DNA from 2 places in the Microbacterium endophyticum genome. Region 2 is predicted to be linked to the other one. Evidence: riboswitches for the same ligand, from Rfam matches in the RefSeq annotation. Region 2 holds a riboswitch; the other holds the start of a gene.
The links. Region 2 has a riboswitch for thiamine pyrophosphate ahead of thiM (hydroxyethylthiazole kinase). Riboswitches for the same ligand answer to the same signal wherever they lie in the genome.
Positions count from the first base shown of each region.

Region 1: it holds a riboswitch for thiamine pyrophosphate, as region 2 does, so the genes downstream of both, G6N83_RS08145 (ECF transporter S component) here and thiM (hydroxyethylthiazole kinase) in region 2, are expected to answer to the same signal.

Region 1 is NZ_CP049255.1:1,742,977-1,751,732, forward strand. It holds gene G6N83_RS08130 (J domain-containing protein) at 1-826, shown strand, start outside; gene G6N83_RS08135 (TIGR03618 family F420-dependent PPOX class oxidoreductase) at 853-1,230, shown strand; gene G6N83_RS08140 (D-alanyl-D-alanine carboxypeptidase family protein) at 1,240-2,667, opposite strand; TPP riboswitch at 2,703-2,811, shown strand; gene G6N83_RS08145 (ECF transporter S component) at 2,805-3,437, shown strand; gene G6N83_RS08150 (ABC transporter ATP-binding protein) at 3,434-4,900, shown strand; gene G6N83_RS08155 (energy-coupling factor transporter transmembrane component T family protein) at 4,897-5,685, shown strand; gene G6N83_RS08160 (enoyl-CoA hydratase/isomerase family protein) at 5,986-6,747, shown strand; gene G6N83_RS08165 (SDR family oxidoreductase) at 6,764-7,603, shown strand; gene G6N83_RS08170 (Cof-type HAD-IIB family hydrolase) at 7,654-8,493, opposite strand.
Region 2 is NZ_CP049255.1:314,655-323,410, forward strand. It holds gene G6N83_RS01535 (bifunctional hydroxymethylpyrimidine kinase/phosphomethylpyrimidine kinase) at 69-1,541, opposite strand; gene thiE (thiamine phosphate synthase) at 1,538-2,191, opposite strand; gene thiM (hydroxyethylthiazole kinase) at 2,188-2,997, opposite strand; TPP riboswitch at 2,989-3,080, opposite strand; partial or broken gene G6N83_RS01550 (NAD(P)/FAD-dependent oxidoreductase) at 3,216-4,333, shown strand; gene G6N83_RS01555 (arsenic resistance protein) at 4,327-5,310, shown strand; gene G6N83_RS01560 (RNA-binding S4 domain-containing protein) at 5,307-5,534, shown strand; gene G6N83_RS01565 (hypothetical protein) at 5,558-5,971, opposite strand; gene G6N83_RS01570 (YigZ family protein) at 6,067-6,723, shown strand; gene G6N83_RS01575 (DUF1801 domain-containing protein) at 6,905-7,336, shown strand; gene G6N83_RS01580 (Fic family protein) at 7,429-8,049, opposite strand; gene G6N83_RS01585 (DUF4236 domain-containing protein) at 8,497-8,756, shown strand, end outside.

The DNA.
Region 1 (8,756 bases), 1.4 Mb from region 2:
CCACCCCGACACGGGCGGCGACGCGGCCGTCTTCGTGCAGGTGCAGCGAGCGTGGGAACTCATCGGTACCCCCGAAGCGCGTGCTGCGTACGATCGGGGTCGCGGTGCACCAGCTACCGCGCCGGATGCCACTGCTACCTCCGGCTGGCGAGCACCCACAGCGCGACCCGACACCCGCCCACGCGCACGTTCTCATGGCCAGCCGGGTGGGTGGCGTCGCGAGCGCTACTTGACCCTCATGCGGGAATGGGCCGGCCGCGGCGTTGACCTTGAAGATCCCTACGATCCCCAGCTCGTCCGGTCGGCGCCGCTCGACGTGCGGCGCTTGCTCGCGGATGCGCTCGCCGAGGAAGCCTCGGCGCGAATCGTCGCCGATCTCGGCATGGGTTACACCGTGTGGCATGACGTGGCTGCCGCCGGCCGCGGATCAAACCCCGACGACAAGCTCGATCACGTTGTACTCGGGCCGAGCGGACTCTACGGAGTGTTATCTGAAGACTTCGGCGGCCCGGTGGGATTTCGCCGCGGCGAAATCACGGGGCCCCATATTCCTGGTGCTCCAATTACCGAGCTCCTCGGCCGCATGCGCGTCGTTGCGCGCGCGGCCCGGGTTCGGTTCAGCGGCGCGATTGTCGTGTTGCCCGATGAAGATGTGGCACAGGCAATCACAGAGCTTGGAAAGATCCGTGGGATGCCGGTTGTCGTTGTCGCTCGAAGCGCCCTCAGTACGGTGCTGAGGCGTGGTGTGAGCGGTGCTCGCGACATCGGTGGCAACGAGGTGTTCGATGTGCGGACCCGGCTCGATCAGACAGTGACGTACGTCTAAGCCGAAGAACCTGGGAGGCTTGACTCGTGATCACTGATGCTGCCCGCGAGTTTCTCGCCGAATATCACCTCGCTACGCTTTCGACGCTGGGGCGAGGTAACCGAATCCACTCGGTTCCGGTAGGAGTCACGTACCGAGATGGCATCGTGCGGGTTATCGGATCCCGCGGCTCGCAGAAGTTCTTGAATGCGGAGCGGTCGGGGCGTGCGAGCGTCAACACTGTCGACGGTGGGCGATGGATCAGCTTCGAAGGTCCCGCTCGAGTGCTCGATGACCGCGACGAGGTCGCGTTGGCGGTTTCCCTTTACGCCGAGCGCTATCGGCAACCGCGAGAGAATCCGGAACGCGTCGTTTTGGAGATCACCGTGGAACGAGTTTTGGGCTCTGCGCAGTTCAAGGCGTGACGCGCTCGGTTATCTCAGCCCGAACAGCTCAAGCGGGTGGGTAAGACGCCACAGCGGGGTTGGACCTTCGATGTCGTCAGCGAGTTCCACGTTCACGACAGCCGAATTGAGAGGCCCCGTCACTGTGACAGTGCCGACTTCGTCGCCCGCGTCGCGGTTGTCGGCGAGGTCGAGGCTCGTAGCCGTCTCAGCAGTGCCGCCGTTCCACAGCACCACCGTCGCATCAGCGTCGGTGAGGAGGTCGACACTCTCGCCCCACACCGTGTCGACGTGACCCGCAACGGTGCCAGCGGTGATCGACGGAGCGGGCTGCAGTTCACTCTCGAGTTGATCAAACAGTCCGCGCGTGACCGCGCTGCGGGTGTCGCTGTCGGGCTGATCGAGGGTCGCGGCATACAACCGAACCGTGATGTCGTCGACGGTGATCTCTTTTGCCGCCAGCAGGTTGTAGCCCTCAAGGGTTCCCGTCTTCAGCCCGATGACGCCGGGGTCTGCCAGAAGCTCGTTGGTATTTGTGACGAGTCCGGCGCCGGGCAGGTCCACCGAAACTGTGCGCACGATTTCGGCGATCACCGGGTCGGCGAGAGCACGAGTCGCCAAGGGGATTAGGGCTCCCGGGCTTGCGGTATTGCCCGAATCAATACCCGAGGGGCCCACAATCGTGATGCCTGAAATCCCGTGCAGGTCTAGCCAGGAATTCGCGGCCTTGGCGTATACGGCATCCGTTGGCCAATAGGTTGCGACGAGTCGATCGGCGTAATTGTTGGCCGAGCCGATGAGCATTCCCTGCAGCATTTGATACTCGGTGAGTGTGCCGCCGACGGGCACGTCGAGGGCCGATTCACCATTCGCCAGGTACGACCAGTAGGTGCTGGCGTCGTTGGAGGTGAAAGCGAAATCCGGTCCCTGCTCACCGAGACTCAGTGGTGCCTTGTCGAGTATCAGAAGGGCCGTCACCAGCTTGGTGATACTTGCGATCGACGTTGTGTTGTCGGTCGACGCCAACGTGCCGTCGATGCCTGAGACCGAGACAGCGGCGGCCCCGGTTTCCGGCCAGGTCGGCGAAGCAACTTCTGCTGAGACCGGCTGCAGAGTGGTGCTGGTCGCTTGCGGCTCGATGGCGGTCAACGGCCAAAGCAGGGTCGTGCCCGCATACGTCGCGATCAGAGCGAGCACGATGAAGATCGGAAAGATGACGCCGGGGCGAAACGGGGATCGTCGAGGCGGGCGCGAAAGGAGCGCTGGTGGCACCGGAGAATAGCCCGGTGGTGCTGCCTCGAGAGTCGCCGGCGGTCCGGATGCCGCAGCTAGCTGCGACGCTTCGACCCATGTGAGTGCGCGCCGCGGTTTGGGCGCAGCCGAAGCTTCAGTGGCTGAAACTTCTTCTTTTTCACGGATCGCTCGTCGCGTCGGCGGAGAATCGTCGGCGTCAGGCACGAAACCACGTTAGCGCGAGCACATGGTTATACTCGCCTTGAAACCACGGGAGTCCGGTGTGCCGGGCTGAGAGGAAGCGAAAACGCTTCGACCGTCGAACCTGATCCGGGTCATGCCGGCGCAGGAAGGGAGTAACGATGCACACGTCCACGTCTTCATCCACCTCGAACCGCTTCAGCTGGAGAGTCGTCGATATCGTCGTCGCCAGCGTGATCGGTGTCGCGGCGGGCGTCATCTTCTGGTTGTGGGGCCTCGCCTGGCCGGCGCTCGACACCGCGCTGGCGTTTACGCCGGGACTCTCGGGTCTGCTTGCCGGTGGTTGGCTCTTTGCCGGTGTTCTTGGCGGCCTCATCATTCGAAAGCCCGGCGCAGCTTTCTACGCCGAAGTTGTCGCGGCGGTTGTTTCTATGGCACTCGGCACTCAGTGGGCTTTTCTGACGCTCGTGTGGGGCGTCGTGCAGGGCCTCGCGGCCGAGCTCGGATTCGCACTGTTCCTCTATGCCAACTGGCGGCTGCTCGGAGCACTCACCTCCGGTGCGCTCGCAGGAATTGCCGTCGCGCTCATGGACACGAGCTTCTCGTCGGTTGCAGCACTCGCGTTCGAAGCGCGCGCCGTGTACTTCGTGTCGGCGGTTGTGTCTGGCATCCTGATCGCCGGTCTGTTGTCGTGGGTCATCGCCCGGGCGCTCGCCGCAACGGGCGCGCTTGACCGGTTCGCTTCGGGGCGCGAAGCGCGCTCGCGCGAGCCGGAACCAGTCGACGCGGCGTGAGTGGCGCGCGGGTCGTCGCCCGCGGGTGGGGGTGGCGACACGCTGGCCGCCGCCGGTGGGCGGTGCAAGATCTCGATCTCGATCTGGTTCCCGGGCAGCGCATCCTGCTGCTCGGGGCCAGTGGGGCCGGCAAAAGTACGCTCCTGCGAGGACTTGCCGGCGTACTCGGCGACGCTGAAGACGGTGAGGCCACAGGTGACCTTCTCGTCGACGGCGAGCAGCCAGCACGAGTGCGGGGACGCGCCGGCCTCGTGCTGCAAGACCCGGATGCTCAGGTCATTCTTGCTCGTGTGGGCGACGACGTGGCGTTCGCGTGCGAAAACCTCGGTGTGCCAGCGGGCGAGATTTGGCCGCGAGTCGAGGAGTCGCTCGACGCTGTGGGGCTCAGCGTGCCGCTCGATCACTCGACCTCGCACCTATCCGGCGGGCAAAAACAGCGCCTCGCACTGGCGGGCATTCTCGCGATGCGCCCGGGACTGCTGCTGCTTGACGAGCCGACGGCGAACCTTGACCCGCCGGGAGCTGTCGCTGTGCGCGATGCGGTGCTGTCGGCCGCAGACCGCACGGGGGCAACTCTCGTTGTCGTTGAGCATCGAGTCGAGCTGTGGGCTGACGCCGTTGATCGCGTGATCGTGCTCGCCGCGGGCGGCGGCGTGCTCGCCGACGGCAGCCCCGAGGCGGTGTTTCGTGAGCAAGCGGCGGAGCTGGCCGCGGCCGGCGTGTGGCTGCCCGGTGCGCACGTCGGATTTGAGCGAAAAGGTGGATGCTCGGCGTCATCCGAGGTGCTGCTTCGCGGAGAGAGCCTCGCGGTGGGGCGACGCGCGTTCGGCGCGCGGTCGGCCGAGGTCGTGGCATCCGGAATTGATCTCAGTGTGACAGCGGGTCGGGTGCTTGCCATCACCGGCGACAATGGCGCCGGAAAATCGACACTCGCGCTTACTCTCGCGGGGCTGTTGCCCGCGGCATCCGGTCGGGTTCTTGCCGACGAGCCGCTTCGCGCGGGTCGCGGTGCCGACCCGCTGCGATGGAGTGCGCGTGACTTGCTCACCCGAATCGGCACTGTGTTTCAGAGCCCCGAGCATCAACTTCTGACGACTCGGGTGCGGGCTGAGCTCGAAGTTGGTCCGCGAGCGCTCGGGCTGGATGCCACCGAAATCACTACCCGGGTAGACGACCTGCTCGACCGGCTGCGTCTGACCCACCTCGCTGCGGTAAACCCATATACGCTCTCGGGCGGCGAAAAACGAAGGCTCACGGTCGCAGCGACGCTTGCGACCCGACCGCGGATGCTGGTGCTCGACGAACCCACGTACGGCCAGGATGCGCGCACGTGGCGAGAGCTCGCGGGGCTCATCGATGACGTCCGTCACGAGGGAACCGCCGTCGTGATGGTGACGCACGATCGGATGCTCGTCGACGCGATTGCCGACGCCGAATACCCCCTCGTGGGAGCGGCGGCATGAGTCTGCTCGAACTCGATCTGTCGGCGAGTCCACTTTCGCGGCGAAACCCGATCGCCAAACTTGCCGCCGCCATGGTGATTTCCTTGACGCTGCTGCTGTCGATCGATGCCGTGTCGGCAGGGGTGAGTCTCGTGGCGACGCTCTTGCTTCTTCCGCTGTGCCGTATACCCGCTCGCGCGCTGTGGCTGAGGACCTGGCCCATTGCGCTCGGTGCGGTGATCGCGGGTGCCGCGACGGTGCTTTATGGTCGGCCCGACGGTCAGATCTACGTCGAATTCGGCCTGCTGCGCATCAGCGAAGGATCGATCTCGCTGGCGCTGGCGATTGTCTTGCGCGTTCTCGCGATTGCTGTGCCGAGCATCGTGCTGTTCATGACAACCGACCCGACCGATCTCGCCGACGCTCTCGCCCAGATACTGAGACTGCCCGCGCGTTTCGTGCTCGGAGCACTCGCGGGCCTGCGCCTAGTGGGGCTGTTGATCGAGGACTGGCGGGAGCTTTCGCTCTCGCGACGGGCGCGAGGCGTCGCCGACACCGGCCGCATTCGGAGGTTCATGGGGCAGTCATTTGCCCTGTTTGTCTTGGCCATTCGGCGAGGCACAAAGCTTGCGACAGCAATGGAAGCTCGCGGCTTCGGCGCCCACGCCCAACGCACCTGGGCGCGGCCGTCGCGCCTCCACCCCGCGGATCTCGGCCTCGTGCTGATCGCTGCCGGTGTGGCTGCGGCATCCGTTGCTGCGGCGGTCGCCGCGGGCACCTGGAACTTCATCCTCGGCCTCAGCTGACGTAGCTCTCTGACCTGCTCGCCCGCCGCCGCCCGCCGCCGCTACCCTGCTCCCCCTGCACTAACTCAGGCAGAACACGGGGCTGAGTCGTCGCGATGTGCGAAATCTGCTGATTCTGCCTGAGTTAGTGCAGGCAGCGGGGTTCAGGCGGGGCAGATGCCGCGGCGCGGATGCCGGCACCACACGCGGCGGATGTCTCGAGCGGATGAAGCTCGCGCTCGCGAGTGGGTCCGGGTTCCGCATAGGCTGAAACCCGATGCCACTTCATTTGCGGAGGGCACGATGTTCGAAGGAGAACTCGTGAGCGATTCGATTCTCGTCTCGGTGACCGAGGGGCTTGCTCGTGTGACGTTCAATCGTCCCGACCGGCTGAACGCGATGGACTTCGATATGGGTGCGCGCTGGCGCGATGTTGCTCGAGCCGTCACAACCGATGAGTCGGTGGGTGCCATCGTGCTCGATGCCGCTGGCCCCGCTTTTTGCGCCGGCGGCGATGTGATCGCAATGTCGACCTCTGGGGCAGCCGGTGATGCCGTGACGGATGCCGCGCACGTCATCCACGACGGCATTCGCGCTTTCGTCGAGTCACATATCCCGATGGTCGCTGTCGTTCAGGGTGCCGTTGCGGGCGGCGGACTCGGCCTGATGCTCTCGGCCGATTACATCGTGGCCGCTGAGAACGCCAGGTTTGTGAGCCGTTACGCCAACATCGGCCTGACTCCCGATCTCGGCGTTTCTACGTTGCTGCCGGCGGCGATCGGCGAGCGTCGGGCGCTGCAGTTGCTCCTGCAAGACCGCACGCTCACCGCCGCCGAAGCGCTCGAGTGGGGGCTCATTGCAGAAGTCGCCCCCGACCCGGCGGCGCGGGCTGAAGAGATCGCCGCGTTCTGGCTGGCTGGTGCGACGGGCGCGTACGGGCAGGCCAAGCGACTCGTCCGCTCGGGCGCCGGCCGCGACTTCGAGGTAAACCTTTCCGATGAGGCTGCCACGATCGGCGCTGCCTTCGACACCGACCAGGCGAAGGCACGTGTTGCCGCCTTCGCTAAAGCTTCAGCCCGCTGAGACGAGAGAAGACGCTATGACCTATGACAAGCCGCTCGCCGGCCACACCATTTTGATGTCGGGCGGCAGCCGCGGCATCGGGCTCGCCATTGCGCTGCGGGCCGCCCGCGACGGCGCAAACATTGCGATTCTCGCCAAGACCGATACGCCCCACCCGAAGCTCGAAGGCACCGTGCACACTGCTGCGGCGCTCATCGAGGAGGCGGGCGGGCGTGCACTTCCGCTCGTCGGTGACGTGCGGAACGAAGATGACATCACCGAGGCCGTCATGAAGACGCAGGGCGAATTCGGTCGTATCGACGCCGTGATCAACAATGCGAGCGCGATCGATCTCTCTCGCACCCTCGAGCTCTCGCCGAAAAAGTACGACCTCATGCAAGACGTCAACGTTCGTGGCACGTTTCTGCTCTCGCGGGCGGCGATTCCGATGTTGAAGGATGCCCCGAACCCCCACATTCTGTCGCTCTCACCGCCGCTCAACATCACGCCGCGGTGGCTCGGTTCCCACACCGGGTACACGCTTGCGAAATACGGCATGACGATGGCAACGCTCGGGATCGGGGCCGAGTTTGCAGCAGACGGCATCGCCGCAAACACGCTGTGGCCGCGAACGACAATTGCAACGGCGGCTGTGCAGTTCTCGCTGGGTGGCGACCGCATGATGCAGGCGAGCCGCACGCCGGAGATCTATGCCGACGCCGCGTATCAGGTGCTCATCCAGCCCGCGCGTCAGTACACCGGGCAGACACTGATCGTCGAAGATGTGCTGGAGGCATCCGGGGTTACTGACTTCTCGGGATATGCGGCTGTTCCCGGCACTCCCGACGAGGAGCTGTTCCCCGACATCTTTCTGTGACGGGCATAGCTTTCTGTGACGCGCACAGCGAACTGTGAAGCTCGGCGGCTCTAGATGAGTCCGTGTCGTTGGAAGGCATTCCAGACGCCGTCTTCTGCCACGCTCGTTGTCACCTCGTTCGCGTGCGACTTGACGGTGTCGTCGGCGTTTCCCATCGCAATACCGACACCGCAGATCTGAAGCATCTCGAGGTCGTTGTAGCTGTCACCGATTCCGATCGTGTCATCGATCGAGCGCCCGAGGTGTGCAACGAGTTCGGCGATAGCTGCCCCTTTGTTGACGCCTGCGAGGCTGATTTCGCCACCGGCTTCGCCGAGATACGGGATCGTGCCGGTGATCACGTGGAACCGGTCACCGAGGCCATCGCGCACACGGGCGAACGTGCTCTGATGGGTGCCGAAGAAAGTGGCTTTTGCGACGCTGCCCGCTGGTGCGGGGCCGCGATACGTCATCCGCTTTCGCAGCCGTTCCACGTCGGCCGACGCGGCGGCATCCGGAGAAATCATGCCTTCGCGAGCGAACATCGGCACGATGCGCTCGAGCAGGCCCGCGCTCGGGTAGACGTTGTCGTAGCCCTGCAGGTTGTATGCGATGTCTTCGGCTTCGAAGAATTCAACGAGATCTGCGACAGCCTCGTCGGGCATCGTGTGCCGCGCGATCACCTCGCCGTCGTGCTCGATGAAGCCGCCACCGGCCGAAATGACGCCGTCGAATCCGATGTCGAGCACGGTCGCTGGGATCTCTTTGCTGCCGCGCCCTGTGCAGACGTACACGAGGTGCCCCGCCGCGCGAGCGCCGTGAATCGCAGTAACCACGGAAGGCCTGAGTCGCTGCGTATGGTCGATGAGGGTGCCGTCGACGTCAAGAAAGACCATGCGGGTGGATGCCACGGAGAACTCCAAACAGGTCGCCTCCGGGTCAGCGAACTGACCCGGAGGCGACGAAATCATTGTCGAACGGCGTCAGCGTGTGAGGCTGCCGTGTGCGCATTGACGGTGTCGACGCGCACCCACGGAGTGTATCCGAGCAGGTTGACCCCATCCTGGAGAGCGTTGCCGATTGCACGTGAACAGTGCAATCGGGCATGACCTCGGTCTATTCCGTTGCCGAAGCGGTGGGTTATCCGCTCGTACCCGAGCGGCACCACACCGGG
Region 2 (8,756 bases):
CTATTGAGATGAGGCTCCCGGGTACTAGATCGGTGTGGCCGTTCAATCCGAAGATCACGACGACACCGTCACACCCATATCTCGTACGGCGCCGCGAAGAACGCGAGTTCATGCGCTGCAGACGCACGAAAGGCCTCCCGCATCCGGGCTCGAGTCGTCTCGTCGGCATGCGCCGCGGCTCCTGCCACGATCATCATTGCCCTCTCGGTCGCCGCCGCAAATGCATCGTCAGCGTAGGTATCGAGCCAGGTGCGATACCGATGCTCCGCGTGAGAATGCGGATGCAGTCGTGTCCCCACATCTTGATAGAGCCAAAAGCACGGCAGCAACGCTGCGATCAACACCGCGTAGTCACCGCGAGCCGATGTCGCGAGCAGGTGGTTGAGGTATCCGCTCGTCACGGCGCTCGGGTACGTCTCCCCCAGCGCGTCGGCGGGTATCCAGCTCTCGTGCAACTGCATCTCGGTGGCAACCGCACCGTGGGCGCTCGCCGCCCAAAATGCCTGCTCGTCGCCCGTGGGAGCAAGCCTGCTGGCCTCGGCGAGCGCTCGAGAGTAATCACGCAGATAGAGGGCGTCTTGCTTTAGGTACCAAACGAATGCGTCTTGATCGAGAGTGCCGTCGCCGAGCGCTCTCACGAACGGCACGTCGTCGATGCTCTCGCGCAGGTCGCGAATGTACTCCCACCAGTCGGTGATCACTTCGCCGGGCGTCGGTCGCGTCACGATGCCACCGCGCTCCCACAGCCCCGCGAAGTGGCTCACGGGGCCATTGCCTGAACCGACCTCAAGTGAAGAACCATGACGGATGCTCTCGCCCAGCCACCGCTTCGACTCCCCCGTCGCACTCGCCCAATCACCGGTCGCGGCGTACCGGGTCGCAATCGCCGACGAGAGCGAGCACCCCGTGCCGTGCGTGTTGGTCGTCTCGATGCGCTCACCGGGAAACTCGATGACGTGGCCGCGGGCGTCGATGAGTGCGTCAGGGAGCTCCTCCCCTCCGAGATGACCGCCCTTGGCGAGTACACGCACTCCGAGTCGCGCAGCAACGCGCTTTGCCTGGCCAATGACCGCGTTCCAATCGCACGCGGTCGGCTCTTCTGCGAGTATCGCAAGCTCCGGAATGTTGGGGGTTACCAGGTCGACACGAGACGCAAGGTCGCGGAGCGCCTGCTCAGCGTCGCGGTCAAGCAGGCGATCACCGCTCGTTGCCACCATCACCGGGTCGAGCACAATGACCGGCGGTCGCACGCGATCAAGCCAGGCTTTGACTGTCGCGATCACCTCGGTATTGGCGAGCATCCCGATTTTTACCGAATCGATCACGACATCGTCCGAAACCGCGTCGAGCTGCTCCGCAAGAAACTGGGTCGGCGGCACGTGCACCGAGCGCACCCCCTGCGTATTTTGAGCAACGAGAGCCGTCACAACGGCCATACCGTAGCCACCGTTGGCTGCGATGCTCTTGAGATCGGCTTGAATGCCCGCGCCGCCGGTTGGGTCGGTACCTGCGATGCTCAGCACCCGCGGCACGCCACTCATGCCGCCGACTCCCAGGCTTGGCGGAGCTCCAACGCTGCAACTCCCGGGTCGGGCGCAGCGCACACTGCCGACACAACCGCAGCGCCGGCGGCGCCCGCTCGGCGCAATCCGGCCAGGTCGTGGCGCGTGACCCCGCCGATTGCGACCGCGGGCAACGCGCTCGCCGCCACGAGCTGAGCGAATCGCACTATCCCCAGCGAGGGTGGCGCGTCTTTCTTCGTCGCGGTGGCATGCAGCGCACCAATACCGACGTAGTTCACGTTTCCCGCACCGGATGCCGCAGCCCGCAGCTGTTCTTCGGTCGATGCGCTAAGCCCCAGCACCGCGTCGGGCCCAATCATTTCGCGGACGGCAGCTACCGGCAGATCAGACTGCCCCACGTGCACGCCCGCAACCCGGGCACCCGCAGCGCGAGCAGCGAGATACACGTCAATTCGGTCGTTGACGAGAAGCGATACGTGCGGCGGAAGAGTCTCGGAGATACGCAGCACCGTCTCAAGAAACCGCCGGGGCGAGGCATCCTTTTCTCGCACTTGCACCGTCGTCACACCGTGTCGTGCCGCCGTGTGCATCAACTCGATGAGGTCGTGACCGGCATCCGTCGCGATCTTGGCATCTGTCACGAGATAGAGCGAGAGATCGATGTTCACGCGATCGCCGCCATCCGACGGATGTCATCTGCATCGACTGCGGCGAGCGCGTCGAGAAAGTTCGCCGCGAAACTGCCAGGCCCAACGGAGCGTGATGCTGCCAGTTCCGCCGCGACGGTATAAACCGTGGCGGCGGCAACGGTCGTTGCGAGCCTGTCGTCATCAACTGCGGCGAATGCGGCCATGACCGCTCCCAGCGCACAGCCGCCACCGGTGACCTTTGTGAGCAGTGCGTCTCCGTTCGCGATGCGGATGGTATCCCGACCATCGGTCACAACGTCGACCGGCCCCGAAATGGCAACAACGCGCCCGGTCTTCGCGGCGAGCGCTCGCGCGACAGGTTCTGCCTCATCAACCCCGTCAGATGCATCAACTCCGCGCCCACCGGAGCCCGAACCCATTGCCGCGATGATCTCTGACGCATTTCCGCGCACGATGCTCGGGCGAAGATCCCTCAGCGTGTACCCGAGTGGAGTCCGCACCGGCAGCGAACCGACTGCAACCGGGTCGAGCACCCAGGGCGTCTTGGCATCGTTCGCCGCGGCAACGGCTTCAAGCATCGCTTCTCGCGACTCGGCTGCGGGCGTGCCGAGGTTGACGAGAAGTCCCGATGCGACCCTCGCAAACGGCCCCGCTTCGTCAGGGATGTCGACCATCGCAGCGGATGCCCCGAGAGCGAGCAAAGCGTTGGCGGTGAAGTTCACCACCACGCTATTGGTGATGCACTGCACGAGCGGTGCATGATCCCGCACCTCGTCGAGTGCTGAACAGGTGAAATCGGTCAGGTTTTTTGGCGTGCGCAGCATGCGCGACATCCCTTCGCTAGTACGAACTAGATCAGGTTCAACGGGTGTCATCTCAGCCCCGCAGGGCACCCCGTGTCACTTGTGTGTACTCCAGACCATACCGATGAAAGCGGATGCTTCGCACGCGGAGCGCAGTTGGTGCCGCGACACAGGATTCGTCGCTTCGAGCCATGGTCACATAATCTATTGAGAACGCTTCTCAATTAGATGGTGAGTTCATGTCGCACGAACCCAAGACTCTTGACGCACTCGTGGTCGGTGCGGGCCCCGCAGGCATCGGCACCGCCCTGGCTCTCGCCGCAGTCGAAAACCTCACGTTCGGCGTGCTGGAGCGGGGCCAAATCGGACAGACCTTTCTCGACTGGCCAACTGAACAGACCTTCCTTACGCCGTCTTTCACCGGCAATGGGTTCGGGGCAACGGATCTCAATGCCGTTCACCCCGAAACATCTCCAGCCTTCAGCCTGGGCGTGGAATATCCAACTGGCGCACAGTACGCGAAGTACCTGCGCAGCGTCGCAGCGCACTTTCGCGTCCCGATTCTCTCTGACGTCGAAGTCACCGCGGTCACCCCCGCGAGCACGACTTCGAGGTGCAGCACGCGGGCGGCACCACACTCGCTCGCTCGCTCGTGTGGGCGGGCGGAGAATTCGGCCAGCCACTGCAACCACGTCTCTCCGGCAGCAGTTTCGCCGATGGAGCACGCGAGCCTGCGGCATGGGAGCCGCGCGACGGTCGAGTGCTCGTAATCGGAGGTTACGAGTCAGGCATAGATATCGCGTGTCACCACGTAGAACGCGGAGCTCATGTCACAGTCGTCGACGCTTCCACGCCCTGGGACGCCGGCACCGGTTCGGACCCATCCTTTCGCCTCGCGCCTCGCTCCCGTACGCGCTTAAGCGCAGCAGGGAGTACCGGACGGCTCACCCTCGTTGACGCACACGCCGCTGCTATCAAGAAAGACGGCACGAAATGGGTGGTTCGCTTGGATAGCGGAGCATCGGTTCGCACCGATTCGCGCCCGATCGCCGCGACCGGCTACGGCCCCGGTCTCGGTCCCGTCGAGGGTCTATTCTCACTGCGCCCCGACGGGTGGCCCGAACTCGACGAGGATGACCAGTCCACGCTCACACCCGGGCTCTTCCTGTCAGGCCCCGCAATCCGGCATGGCGGATTGAAGTTCTGTTTCGTCTACAAGTTCCGTCAGCGCTTCGCGCACATTGCGAGAGTCATCGGAGAACGGGCGGAGAAAGACACCGGTGCGCTAGAGGCGTGGCGTGCTGCCGGCATGCTCACCGATGATCTCTCCTGCTGCGGTGTGGAGTGCGCGTGCTAGAGCAAATCCCCCGAGGCGGACTCGCTACGGCGCTGTTTCTCGCTGCGATTGTCGGCGGAAGCCTCCTCGGGTCTTTCGCGCCCGGCACAGCAGGCCTGGTCGCCGAATTCACAGACCCGCTGATCCTGGTCTTGGTCGGCGCTCTATTTTTCACGCTGCGCCTGGACGGGCTTTCCGCTTTGCGCCGCGCCCCGCAGACAATGCTGCTTGCGATCGGTATGAATTTTCTCGTCATCCCGTTCGTCGCTTTCACGCTTACTGCGCTCTTGCCCGACGATGCACTCCGCCTGGGAGTGTTGATTTACTGCCTCGCGCCCTGCACCGATTGGTTCCTTGGCTTCACACGCCTCGCTGGCGGAGACACCACCACGGGAGCAGCGCTCATTCCTCTGCAGATGGTTCTGCAACTGGCCTTATATCCCCTCTGGCTTGCCCTGTTCGCCGGCCAGCACGTGGAGTCGACGATGGGCGAAACAGCCACGACATTGCTGACGTGGTTCGTCCTGCCCGCGGCGATCGGCGTCGCCGCGCGCATCGCGCTGCACCTCATCGCTCCTGCCGAGCGACGGGAACAAATTCTGGCAACGACAGATCGGAGCATGCCGTTGGTCATTGCTGCGGTGATCCTCGTGATTTTCGCCGGCAATGTCGGAACGATCCTCGCCGCCCCAGCACGGTTCGCCGGGGTATTGGTTGTGGTCTTCCTGTTTTTTGTAGCCATCTTCGTGATCGGCGAGGGCGTGGCTCGATTGTTCCGGCTCCGCTACGCCGAGCACGCGCTGCTCACGATGACAACGTCTGCGCGGAACGCCCCGCTGATGCTCGCGCTCACGACGATCGCTCTGCCTGACCAGCCGGTGGTGCACGCGGCGATCATTCTGGGAATGCTGATCGAATTCCCCCATCTGACGGTCATCACCCAGCTACTGCAACGCGCTCGCCGCCATCCACGAGCAGCGGTTAGCATTCAAGGATGACATCACCCGATCCGATCGAAGACATTCCCGTCGAGGGAGACGTCATCCGCCTCGGACAGTTCCTGAAGCTCTCGGGCCTGCTCGACTCTGGCGGCAATGCCAAAGAGGTCATCATCGACGGGTACGTCACTGTGAACGGCGAGGTAGACCGTCGCCGCGGGCGCAAGCTACACGGGGGCGACCTCGTCACATTCGAAGACCGCACGGTGCGCGTTCGGTTCTGAGGCGGCCTAGCTCCCTGCGCTACTCATTCTGTGACCTTCTCGAGGTCTAACGCGAAGGCTCCACTGTCTTCACCTGACTCAAGATAGGTGGCCTGAATGGATGTCGAAGACACAACTTTTCCGATGATGTACCCATCGAAATCTGTGGCGTGAAACTCTGTCGAATCAACGATGTTTCCGGCAAACGGTTCGGGGTCGCTCCACTCGCCATCCACCTCACGCCAGGCCTTCTCGCCCGAAAAAGTTGTTCCGGTCGATTGGTCGATGATGAGACGCACCTCACGGTCTTGATACTCGCCGCTTTCATAACCGACGTTCGACCCGACCCAGGTGCCCTCGATACCTCGCTCTTCCAACGAGTTGGACAGCGAAGCGGCGCACCCCGCCAACGACAAGACCAGGGCGGATGCTGCAAGGGAAGCAACAATGATTCTCACGGCCTGAACGTAGCAACCTAGCCCAACTACGTCTATGCCCCGAGGGATGCCATCGTCGAAGCAGCCGGGTAGGCAGGGCGACTACTCTCAAGGGGATGCCGCTTTCCTACCCTTCCACCATCGCGGCCGGAGTGGAGCAGGAGATCGTCATCCGCAAGTCGCGGTTCATCGCCCGCATCGAGCCGGTCACATCGGTCGAGGAAGCCGAAGCCGTCATTGCCGCTGTGCGCAAACGGCATTGGGATGCGCGACACCACTGCACCGCCATGGTGCTGGGCCTCACCGCCGACCAGGCGCGATCCTCAGACGATGGCGAACCGTCGGGCACCGCGGGCATCCCGATGCTAGAAGTGCTGCGCCGCCGCGAGCTGACCGACCTCGTGGCCGTCGTCACACGCTACTTCGGAGGCGTCAAGCTCGGAGCGGGCGGACTCGTCCGCGCGTACTCGACCGCCGTGTCAGAAGCACTCGACGCGGCGTCACTCGTGCATCGCGTCGCACTCACACAGGTGCGCATCGAGGTTCCCCATGCCGACGCGGGGCGCATCGAGAACTTGCTTCGCAGCTGGGCGGGTCAAGCCGGCGCAACCTTGGGCGCGCCCAGCTACGCCGCGCACGCGACTCTCGATGTCTGGGCTCCGGCGAGCGCGCTGGCAGGACTACACGATGCGATTGCCGCCGCATCCGCGGGAGAGATCGCACCACAGCTCGGAGCGGAACGCATCGTCGACGTGCCCGCGAGCGACCGCTAGAGAGCGCCGAATACGGGGCCCGCGCGACTAGAGCCCGTGGCCGTGCGGTCGATCTGCGCCGCCCGGTGACATAGGTCGAATGCGATGCCGCCTGCATCGCTGAAACCTTGCGTGGCCAGGACACGCGGGACGACACGGTTGAGCCCTAGCCCCGGCTCCCGGAGGGTGGGATGATCACCGCATGGCCACCGCGACCAACACAGTTCCCACTGGCGCAGAGGTGAATGCGTTCTTGGCGCAAGTGACCCCTGCGAAACGCAAGGAGGACGGGCTGCGACTTGCGGAGATATTCCGAAAGGCCACCGGTGCGGATGCAGTGATGTGGGGGCCGTCGATCATCGGCTATGGCAGCTACCACTATGTCTCACCGGTCAATCCGCGCACGCACGGCGACTGGCCGAAGACGGGTTTCTCCCCACGCAAAGCAAGCCTGTCGATATACGGGTTGAAGGACCTGCCCGAGGGTGCGAAGTTGCTTCCCCAGCTCGGAACGTACGTTGAGGGCGCGGGTTGCGTCTACGTCAAAAAACTTGAGGACATTGACGAGGACGTACTACGCCGCCTCATTGAGATCGCGTGGTCGCGCGAGGACGACCCGCGCGACCGAAAATAGTCGTCTCGCTGTAAAAGGGTCTGATGCACGGATTGGCGTCGTCTTGACCTGCACCGTACAGTCCTGATCACCGGCGATGAGAGATCACGGCGCTAGAGCTTGTAAGTGGGAATGAAGGCCGCGAGCGGCTTGGGGTCACGATTGATGTCATACTCACGGAGCAGTGCAACGTACGACTTCTTGTCGATCGACCAGTCGTACATCTCGACGTCCTCCGACTCCTGGGCAGCGAGGAACGTCAGATCTGCATATAGGCGGGTGCTCCGGCCGTTCCCATCAGTGAATGGGTGGATTCGCACGCACTCAGCATGCACAGCGACGCCGAGTTCGCGCGGTGTCCAGTCCTCGGTGTGATCCCATCGATACTGGATAGTTTCGATAGAGGTCCGTAAATCGAGCGCGATGTAGGCCGGGTCGACTCCGAGATTAAAGAGATGACGCCGGTGCGTCCCCGCCCAGATCCAGACATCCCCGTACAGTCTTTGGTGCAGATCTCGCAGGAAATGATCTGAGAGCAGTTCGTCGAGTCCGAGTCGGTCTTCGAGAACGTCGGTGATGAGCTGTTCGGTCGCCTCGGCTTCAACGGCCTGTTCGAGGTCGTAGACGGCCGCTTTAGTGATCGGTTCCTCGAGGGCTTCGCGAGCCGCCGGAGTCAGGGCATCCAGCTCATCGAACGGGAGCGGAGTCTCGCCGTAACCCGGATCGAGCGTCACTTCTGCGTATTACGGGCCACGACGAAGCGTCCGGTCTTTGCAGACCGAACATAGTTTGCCGGCACGGTTCGTCGTTCCAGTGACGCTGACTCACGTGTGGAGCGTACGGCGGCACGCTTCACAGCGGCCTGGTCGATCGCCTTGCGCTTCATCGCCGTCCTACCTCATACAATTCGTGTGCTGACACTCAACTTTACCGCACCGTTCTGGGGCTTTCTAGGCAAACTGAGAGGCGAGAATTGGTCAAGATTCCTCGCGGGTGCTCTTATCTAATAGTTCGAGCGGCACCCCGTACACGTACATGTTTACGCCGGCGCGCGTAGTCGACGAATGACGTCCGAGCGGCTCGTTGAGGCTCACGTATCGCAATTCTGGCTTAGCGCACGACCTTCAATGCACTCGCACATCTCCATAGACTGCATTCAACTGGCTAATGGAGGCAGAACTATGGGGTTCAAGGTCCGCAAGTCCATCAAGATCGCGCCGGGCGTGCGGCTCAACGTCTCCAGCAAGAACATCGGCCTATCGGCCGGCGTTCGCGGAGCACGCGTCAGCGTCAACACAAATGGCCGCACGACACGAACAGTCGGCATCCCGGGCACCGGCATATCTCACACAAAGTCGACCTCGACCGGCAGCGGTCGCCGCCCAGCTCCGCGCCCGCAGCAGAACGCCCAGCCGGTGCGTGCGGCGCGTCCGAAGAAGGT